DNA from 3 places in the Bradyrhizobium sp. SBR1B genome. Region 1 is predicted to be linked to each of the others. Evidence: predicted binding sites of a transcription regulator. Region 1 holds the regulator's gene; each other region holds the start of a gene.

Region 1 (3,273 bases):
AGGACAAGCTCAACGCCTCCGGCCTGTCGCTCTCCGGCGGCCAGCAGCAGCGCCTGTGCATCGCCCGCACCGTCGCGGTGCGCCCTGAAGTGATTTTGTTCGACGAGCCCTGCTCGGCGCTCGACCCGATCTCGACCGCCAAGGTCGAGGAGCTGATCCAGGAACTGTCCGAGAACTACACGATCGCGATCGTCACCCACAACATGCAGCAGGCGGCGCGCGTCTCCGACAAGACCGCCTTCATGTATCTCGGCGAGCTGATCGAGTTCGACGACACCAGCAAGATCTTCACGTCGCCGAGCGACCGGCGCACGCAGGATTACATCACCGGCCGGTTCGGCTGAGGAGACGCGACATGGGTACTGAACATACCGCAAAGGCTTTCGACACCGACCTCCAGGAGCTCACCCGCCTGGTCGCCGAGATGGGCGGCATCGCCGAGCGCATGATCGTCGATTCCGTCGACGCGCTGATCCGCCGCGACGTCGCGCTCGGCCAGCGCGTCGTCACCATCGACGCCGAGCTCGACGCGCTGCAGAAGCGCATCGAGGAACGGGCGGTGCTCACCATCGCCCGCCGCCAGCCGATGGCGGTGGACCTGCGCGAGATCGTCGGCGCCATGCGCGTTGCGACCGACCTCGAGCGCATCGGCGACCTCGCCAAGAACATGGGCAAGCGCGTCGCCGCGCTGGAGACCGACTTCCATCCGCTGAAGCTGTTCCGCGGCCTGGAGCACATGACCGACCTCGTGCAGCAGCAGGTCAAGTCGGTGCTGGACGCCTATGCCGCGCATGACCTGCCGGCGGCGATGGCGGTGTGGAAGGGCGACGAGGAAGTCGACGCGATCTGCACCTCGCTGTTCCGCGAGCTCCTCACCTACATGATGGAGGATCCGCGCAACATCTCGTTCTGCATCCATCTGATGTTCTGCGCCAAGAACATCGAGCGGATCGGCGACCACGCCACCAACATCGCCGAGACCGTGTTCTACATGATCGAAGGCCAGGCGATCACCGACAAGCGGCCGAAGGGCGACATGACCACCTTCGCCACGACGGTCCCGAATACCTGAAGACTTGAAGGAGCGACGACCCGATGGGCGCACGCATTATGGTGGTTGAGGACGAGGAAGCTCTCACCGAGCTGCTTCGCTACAACCTCGAAGGCGACGGCTATGACGTCGAGACGGTCATGCGCGGCGACGACGCCGACACCCGCCTCAAGGAGCACATCCCGGACCTGATCGTGCTCGACTGGATGCTGCCGGGCCTGTCGGGCATCGAGCTGTGCCGCCGCCTGCGCACCCGGCCCGACACCAAGCAGCTCCCGATCATCATGCTCACCGCGCGCGGCGAGGAGAGCGAGCGGGTGCGGGGGCTTGCGACCGGCGCCGACGACTACATCGTCAAGCCGTTCTCGGTGCCGGAGCTTTTGGCGCGCGTGAAGGGCCTGCTGCGGCGCGCCAGTCCTGAGCGGCTCGCGACAGTGCTGGCCTATGGCGACATCGAGCTCGACCGCGACAAGCGCCGCGTGGCGCGCTCGGGCCGGCCGATCGATCTCGGCCCGACCGAATATCGCCTGCTGGAGTTCTTCCTGGAGCATCCCGGCCGCGTGTTCTCGCGCGAGCAGCTGCTCGACAGCGTCTGGGGTCGCGACATCTACATCGATGAGCGCACTGTCGACGTCCATATCGGCCGCTTGCGCAAGCTGCTCAATCTCGGCCGCGAGCAGGACCCGATCCGTACCGTCCGCGGCGCCGGCTACGCGCTCGACGACCGCTTCGCGAAGGCGGAGCAGACGTAAGGTTTGCTGGCGTTGGCTTTGGCGGGCTGCCGCCGCATTCTCCGGCGTCGTCCCTGCGAAAGCAGGGACCCATAACCACAGGCAGTGGTTTGGCGAAGACTCGGAGTGACCATCTCGCGCGACAACTGCGCCTTGTGGTTATGGATCCCCGCGTTCGCGGGGAATGACACCGAGTTGGTTGAGGCGCCGTCGTGTGACGGCTGCCGTCTTTGCGATCAGCTAGATCCGCTCAGCGCGGACCCGGCTTCGCCGGGGCGCGCCGGCGATCCGCCGCTGGCTGATACGCCACGCGCGAGTGCTGGGCGCAGTAGGGCAGGCCGGACAGTGCCTTGCCGCCGCAGAAGAAGAAATCCGGGCTCGAGGGATCGCCGACCGGCCAGTGGCAGGTCGCCTCGTTGAGCTCGAGCAGCGACAGCCGCTGGCCCATCGGCACCACGTTGTCATAGGTGACGGGTTCAGCCTCCACCTCGACCTCGAAGGCCTGCGCCAGCGCGGTGTTGCCGCGCGCGATGGGGCGGGTCACCCGCATCATGTGCTGCGCGGGACGCGCCTTGCGCGGCCGGGGCGCTGCCGATGAAGGGCTCTTGGCGCGGCCGGACAGACCGAGCCTGTGCACTTTGCCGATCACGGCATTGCGGGTCACATTGCCGAGCTCAGCTGCGATCTGGCTGGCCGAAAGTCCGGCCTCCCAGAGCTTTTTCAGCTGCTCGACGCGATCGTCGGACCAGGTCAAAACCGTCATTGCACCCTTTCCCTCGCTACGCGCCAGCCATCCTGGGGCCTCGCAGCGATTGCCTAAGCCTTCAAAAACCCGTGCCGTCAGAATCCCTTAAGGCTCGCCGGGCGCGTGACTGACGCCCGAACGTTTACGCCGGTACAAGAGGACTCTTGGGATCAGAACCGCTGCACGAGATGTCGTATCTGACAATCCAAACGCTACAATATGGCGTGACTCCCGCGCAAGAGTCCGCCGACTCGCTTCCACATGTTCCGTGGTGAAAACCCGCAAAATCGGCACCGCAAGACTACGGATTCAGCGTTTCCTGAGGCTTTCCGGGCGGCATTGACACCCGTCTTGCCAAGCATAAGATAGTCCCGCGTGCCGCCCTTAAAAGGCGGCACGTTTCGTTTTCCGGGCCGGTCGATGGTGCGTTGCGCAATGCACGCGTCACACCGTCCGCAACATTCAAGTGACATCATGACTAACAGCGCAGCGCCGCATTTGCTCCCCGTTTTCGCCAGAGCCGACCTCGGCTTCGAGCGCGGCGAAGGCTGCTGGCTGATCGCGACCAATGGCGATCGCTATCTCGATTTCACCTCGGGCGTGGCAGTGAATGCGCTCGGCCATTGCCACCCGCATCTGATCAAGGCGCTGCAGGAGCAGGCGACCAAGCTCTGGCACATGTCGAACCTGTTCCAGAGCCCGGACGGCGAGAAGCTCGCGAGCCGGCTTTGCAACGAAAGCTTTGC
Region 2 (3,273 bases), on a different contig from region 1:
GGCGGTCGAGGTTGCGCGGCATCATGTCGGCGGAGGAGATATACACAGCCGCTTTGGCACTCGGCAGACCCTGGCCCATGCCGAAGCAGTAGATTCGGCCGTGTTCCAGGAAGCGTCCGATGATCGATTTGACGCGGATGTTCTCGGACAGGCCGGGAATGCCGGGGCGCAGGCAACAGATACCGCGCACCACGAGCTCGACCTGCACGCCGGCCTGGGAGGCCTCGTAGAGCGCGTCGATGATGTCGGGGTCGACCAGCGCATTCATCTTCATCCAGACCGCGCCGTGGCGGCCGTGGCGCGCGTGCGCGGTCTCGCCCTGGATGTGCTCGATGATGCGCTTGCGCAAGGTCAGCGGTGACACCGCCATTTTTTCCAGATCGCTCGGCGCGGCGTAGCCGGTGATGAAATTGAACACGCGCGCGGCATCGCGGCCGATGGTCGGATCGGAGGTGAAGTAGGAGAGGTCGGTGTAGATGCGCGCGGTGACCGGATGATAATTGCCGGTGCCGGTATGGACGTAAGTCGTGAGGCTGCCGCCCTCGCGACGCACCACCATCGAGAGTTTTGCGTGCGTCTTCAGTTCGAGGAAGCCGTAGACGACCTGCACGCCGGCGCGTTCGAGATCGCGTGCCCAGCGGATGTTGGCTTCCTCGTCGAAGCGCGCCTTCAGCTCGATCAGCGCGGTGACGGATTTGCCGGCCTCGGCGGCTTCCGCCAGCGCGCGCACGATCGGCGAGTTGTTGGAGGTGCGGTAGAGCGTCTGCTTGATCGCGACGACATCGGGGTCGCGCGTCGCCTGCTGCAGGAACTGCACCACCACGTCGAAGGATTCGTAGGGGTGATGGACGACGAGGTCCTTCTGCCGGATCGCGGCGAAGATGTCGCCGCCATGCTCGCGCACGCGCTCGGGATGACGCGGCACGTAAGGGGTGAATTCGAGGTCGGGCCGATCGAGGCGCGTGAGCTGCGAGAGCTCGTTCATCGCCTGCACGCCGTCGACCAGGAACACCTCGTCGTCGGCGGCCGACAGCGCGTGCTGCACGAAGCTGCGCAGCTCCTCCGGCATCTTGGCATCGATCTCGAGTCGGATCACCGACCCGCGGCGGCGGCGCTTCAGCGCGGTCTCGAACAGGCGGACGAGGTCTTCGGCCTCCTCCTCGATTTCGAGCTCGGAGTCGCGGATGATGCGGAAGGCGCCCTGGCCGTGCAGATTGTAGCCGGGGAACAGGCGGTTGATGAACAGGGCGGTGGCCTGCTCCAGCGAGATCAGCCGGACCACCTTGCCGTCGGCCGGCAGGCGGATGAAGCGGTCGATCTTGCCGGGCATGCGGATCAGCGCGTTCATCTGCTTGCCGTCGGCGGCGCGCGTGAGCTGGAGCGCAATGGTGAAGCCGAGGCTCGGGATGAACGGGAAGGGGTGGGCCGGGTCGATCGCCAGCGGCGTCAGCAGCGGGAACACGTTGCTGAGGAAATAGTCCTCGATCCAGGTCCGTTCCGCCTTGGTGACGTCCTTGCCGTCGACCAGGACGATGCCGACATCGGCCAGAGTGCCGCGCAAATCGCGCCAGATGGCCTGCTGGTCGGAGGCGAGTTCGGAGACGGTGCGGTTGATCAGGGCGAGCTGCTCGGATGGCGTCAGGCCGTCGGGGCTGCGTTCGGCAATGCCCTCGCGCACCTGCGCCTTGATTCCGGCGACGCGAACCATGAAGAACTCGTCGAGGTTATTTGCGGAAATCGACAGGAATCGCACCCGCTCCAGCATGGGATGGCTGGGATTGACCGATTCCTCCAGGACGCGGCGGTTGAAATGCAGCCAGGAAAGCTCGCGGTTGATGAATCGCTCGGGACTCGATGCGATCGCCGGCAGGCTCTCGGTCTCTGGGGCTTTTTCTTTAGTTTCAACAGCTTGCGCAGAGTCCATCAGAAGTCGGTCCATCCAGTTCGCCCCAATTTGCGACTTATGCGCAAAACCGGCCGGAGCATGTGTTAGAGCGATGACGTTTCGATGACATTGATGTTCCGCGGCTTCCCCGCGTCAAGCGGGCTCGCGCGTAGGCCTTGGGCGCGGCCGCGTGGCCGATCAAGCGTCCCGCAGCAGCTCGGCGGCCAGCGCCCGGGTGACCGGGCGGCCAAGTCGCAGGGCTTCGCTGTCGAGCAATTCCACGGCTTGGCGGGCGGCGGCCGAGGACCGCTCCAGGCGGGTGGCGAGGTAGCCGACCACGCTCTCGTCCACGGTGAGCTGGCGATCGGCGCAGAATTTGACGATCAGGCCGCGGAAGAGCTGGTCGTCGGGCGGCAACAACGCGACCACCGGAACGGCGCGCAGACGCGAGCGCAGGTCGCGAAGCTCGATCTCCAGCGAGGCCGGCACCTCGCGTCCGGTGAACAGAACGTAGGCGCCATCCTCGCGGGCGAGGTTCATCAGGTGGAAGAGGGCGCGTTCGTCAAATTCCCTGGCCTTGAGATCCTCGACCACCAGCGCACCGGTGGCGAGCGTGCCCGGAACGCCCGCAGCGGTCAGCGCATTGGCCGTGGTGGAGCGGGCGCCGGCCTCCTCGGCCCAGATCGCGGCGAGATGGCTCTTGCCGCTTCCTTCCGGGCCGGCCAGCCACATGATCCGGTTCGGCCATTCCGGCCAGCTGTCGATCAGGCCGAGACCGGCTGCATTGGCCGGTCCCTCAAGGAAATTGTCCCGGCTGAGGCTCTCCGCATGCGGAAGCGAAAACGCCAATTGTCGGGGGTGAACGCGGCCTGGCACGCTTGCTTTGCTCCATGCCGGCGCGCCGGCGTCATTTGAAGAGGTCGGACGTATCGAGCGGGAGTTGGCCTTTTACGGGGCCGCATCCCCTCTCATTTGGCCTCGATCGTACTCATGTGCCGCAGCCACTCGACCAGATAGAGCGACACGGAGGAGAGCGTGAAGACCGTGACGAGGCCCATCAGGATGATATCATAAGGGGCCGGCTTGAAGCCGAAGGCAAGCGCCGCCAGCACGAGCGCCGCGAACGCCACTTGTGCCACCGTGTTGAGCTTGGACACTTTCGACGGCTTCATCTCGACGGGCCGGTCGAACAGCCAGGACACGATCACGGCGGCGACGATCATGATGTCGCGCGAGACCACCAGGATCACGATCCAGCGCGGAATTGCGCCCCAGATGCCGAGCGCCATGTAGATCGAGACGAGCAGCGCCTTGTCCGCGAGCGGGTCGAGCAGGGCGCCGAGCTCGCTCGTCATGTTGAAGCGCTTGGCCAGGAAGCCGTCCACGGC
Region 3 (3,273 bases), on a different contig from region 1:
GCCTACTTCGTCGGCATCAACCGCAACAAGCGCTCGATCGGCCTCGACCTCGCCTCCGAGGGCGGCCGTGCCGTGCTGCTCAAGATGCTGGAGACGGCCGACGTCCTGATCGAGAATTTCAAGCCGGGCACGCTGGAGAAATGGGGCATCGGCAACGACGTGCTCAGCAAGAAATTTCCGCGCCTCGTGCATTGCCGGATCTGCGGCTTCGGCGCCGACGGCCCGCGCGGCGGCAATCCCGGCTATGACGCCATCATCCAGGCCATGACCGGCATGATCGCCGCGACCGGCTCGCCCGAGAGCGGACCGATGCGGATCGGCGTGCCCTTGGTCGACATCACCACCGGACTTTATGCCGCGATCGGCATCCTGATGGCGCTGTCGGAGCGGCAGCGTTCCGGCAAGGGCCAATTCCTGGAGACGACGCTGTACGAGACCGGCCTTGCCATCATGCATCCGCACACCGCGAATTATTTCATGCATGGCAAGCCGCCGAGCCTCACCGGCAACGAGCATCCGAACCTCGTGCCTTACGCGATCTTCCCGACCAAGACCGACAACATCTTTATCGGCGTCGGCAATGACGGCACCTTCCGCAAGCTCGCCAAGGAGATCGGCAAGCCCGAGCTCGGCACCGATTCGCGCTTTGCCCGCAACAAGGACCGCATCGCCAACCGCGAGGCGCTGCGCGCAGAGCTTGCCGCCGTGTTCAGCCAGCACGAGGCCGAGCCGCTGTGCAATCGCCTGCTCGCCGCGGGCCTGCCCGCAGGGCCCGTGCAGAAGATCGACCAGGCGCTGACGAATGCGCACACGATCGCGCGCGGCGATATTATCGAGAAGGACTGGTACAAGGGCGTGGCCTCGCCGATCCGGCTCGACCGCAGCAAGCCGAGCCTGCGCCGGCTGCCGCCGAAATTCAGCCAGCACTCCCAGGAGGTGCTGGGCGAGTTCGGCTACTCCAAGGCCGAGATCGACGCGATGGTCGAGAAGGGCACCGTCTGCGGTCCCGAGCGCAAGCGCTAGGTGGCTCTCCCGCTTGCGGTGGGGAGAGGGTGCCTCCGCAACGGGACAATCCCCTAGAGGATAGAACCCTCACCCGCGCCTTCGGCGCGACCTCTCCCGCAAGCGGGAGAGGTTTTCGAGCCCGCAGCCTGATCGCCTGCCTCACATCAATGCCGCACTGCGGCGCGACCCACGTAGGTGCACCGCGAACCAATGCGGCCGCCCGTGCCGTCTTCGCCTATTTGCCGGCTTCCCTTTTCCAGCGCTTGCCGCTTTCGTTTCGGCCGCTTACACAGTCATGTGAACGTCATATGGCGCTGCTAGCGCAAGCGCTTCTTTTGACGGCCAAGGGAGGTTTACTTGATGGCTCTTCGACACTTTGGGGCGGCTGCCGCATTTGCACTCACGGTTGGCATGACGGCCTCGCCGGCGCTGGCCGTGACGGAAATCCAGTGGTGGCACGCGATGACCGGCGCCAACAACGACGTCATCGTCAAGCTCGCCAACGACTTCAACGCGTCGCAGAGCGACTTCAAGGTCGTTCCGACCTACAAGGGCAATTACGCCGACACCATGAACGCGGGCATCGCGGCATTCCGTGCCGGCAACGCGCCGCACATCATGCAGGTGTTCGAGGTCGGCACCGCCACCATGATGGCTGCGACCGGCGCGGTGAAGCCCGTCTACAAGCTGATGGCCGAGGCCGGCGAGAAGTTCGATCCCAAGATCTACCTGCCCGCCATCACCGGCTACTATTCGACCTCGAAGGGCGAGATGCTGTCGTTCCCCTTCAATTCGTCGTCGACCGTGATGTGGGTCAATCTCGATGAGCTGAAGAAGGCCAATGTCGCGATCCCGAAGACCTGGCCCGAAACGTTCGAGGCCGCCAAGAAGCTGAAGGCTGCCGGTCATGACACCTGCGGCTTCTCCGGCTCGTGGGTCACCTGGGTCAATCTCGAGCAGCTCTCCGCCTGGCACAACGTGCCGCTCGCCAGCAAGGCCAACGGCCTCGACGGCTTCGACACCAAGCTCGAGTTCAACGGGCCGCTCCAGGTCAAGCATCTCGAAAACCTGGTCGAGCTCCAGAAGACCAAGGTCTACGACTATGCCGGCCGCACCAACACCGGCGAAGGCCGCTTCACCTCGGGCGAATGCCCGATCTACCTGACCTCGTCGGCCTTCTTCGGCAACGTCAAGGCCCAGGCCAAGTTCAACTTCACCGCTGTGCCGATGCCGTATTATCCGGAGGCAAAGGGCGCGCCGCAGAACTCGATCATCGGCGGCGCTTCGCTCTGGGTCATGGGCGGCAAGCCGGCCGATGAATACAAGGGCGTCGCAAAATTCCTGACCTTCCTCTCGGACACCGATCGTCAGGTCTACATCCACAAGGCCTCGGGCTATCTGCCGATCACCAAGGCGGCCTATGAGAAGGCCAAGGCCGAGGGCTTCTACAAGGACCAGCCCTATCTCGAGACCCCGCTGCTCGAGCTGACCAACAAGGAGCCGACCGAGAACTCGCGCGGTCTGCGCCTCGGCAACATGGTCCAGCTGCGTGACGTCTGGTCGGAAGAGATCGAGCAGGCGCTGGCCGGCAAGAAGACCGCCAAGCAGGCGCTGGATGCCGCGGTCGAGCGCGGCAACACGATGCTGCGGCAGTTCGAAAAGACCGCCGTCAAGTGAGGCGATGAGCGGCAGGCCGGTCCCCCGGCCTGCCGCTTTCGGCGGACACCATGCAAAAGCAAGCCATTTTCCAATCCAAGCTATTGCCTTACGTGCTGGTTGCGCCGCAGCTCGCGATCGTCCTGCTATTCTTCTACTGGCCGGCCCTGCAGGCGGTGATCCAGTCCTTCCTGCTCCAGGACGCCTTCGGCCTGTCGACGAGCTTCGTCTGGTTCGAGAACTATCTCGATCTGTTCAGGGAGCCCGCCTATTTCGAGGCGATCCTCCGCACCTTCTTCTTCTCGTTCGCCATCGCGGTCTCGTCGTTGTCCTTTGCGCTGCTGCTCGCCGTCATGGCGGACAAGCCCCTGCGCGGCTCGATGCTCTACCGCACCCTCTTGATCTGGCCCTATGCGGTGGCGCCACCGGTCGTCGGCGTGCTCTGGATCTTCATGCTGCATCCCTCGCTGGGCGTTATCGCGCGCTACCTGCGCGCGCTCGGGATCGACTGGAATCCGCTGCTCGACGGTGACCAGGCGGCAGCGCTGATCATTCTCGCCGCCGCCTGGAAGCAGATCTCCTACAATTTCCTGTTCTTCCTCGCCGGCCTGC

Evidence for each region. Region 1 encodes PhoB, which activates phosphate uptake and scavenging genes when phosphate is short. Its sites were predicted from a motif close to TGTCATNNANCTGTCAT; they were not measured.
Region 2: GGD61_RS27170 (RNA degradosome polyphosphate kinase) is a predicted target of PhoB. The motif match lies at 1,998-2,014, and genes of this name have one in related genera.
Region 3: ugpB (sn-glycerol-3-phosphate ABC transporter substrate-binding protein UgpB) is a predicted target of PhoB. The motif match lies at 1,297-1,313, and genes of this name have one in related genera.

The regions. Positions count from the first base shown of each region.
Region 1 covers NZ_JACIHC010000005.1:260,108-263,380, reverse strand. The annotation lists gene pstB (phosphate ABC transporter ATP-binding protein PstB) at 1-344, shown strand, start outside; gene phoU (phosphate signaling complex protein PhoU) at 356-1,072, shown strand; gene phoB (phosphate regulon transcriptional regulator PhoB) at 1,096-1,803, shown strand; gene GGD61_RS15960 (GcrA family cell cycle regulator) at 2,033-2,545, opposite strand; gene GGD61_RS15955 (aspartate aminotransferase family protein) at 3,002-3,273, shown strand, end outside.
Region 2 covers NZ_JACIHC010000013.1:25,705-28,977, reverse strand. The annotation lists gene GGD61_RS27170 (RNA degradosome polyphosphate kinase) at 1-1,924, opposite strand, end outside; gene GGD61_RS27165 (DnaA ATPase domain-containing protein) at 2,084-2,761, opposite strand; gene GGD61_RS27160 (CDP-alcohol phosphatidyltransferase family protein) at 2,854-3,273, opposite strand, start outside.
Region 3 covers NZ_JACIHC010000007.1:45,761-49,033, forward strand. The annotation lists gene GGD61_RS19450 (CaiB/BaiF CoA-transferase family protein) at 1-1,023, shown strand, start outside; gene ugpB (sn-glycerol-3-phosphate ABC transporter substrate-binding protein UgpB) at 1,366-2,682, shown strand; gene ugpA (sn-glycerol-3-phosphate ABC transporter permease UgpA) at 2,733-3,273, shown strand, end outside.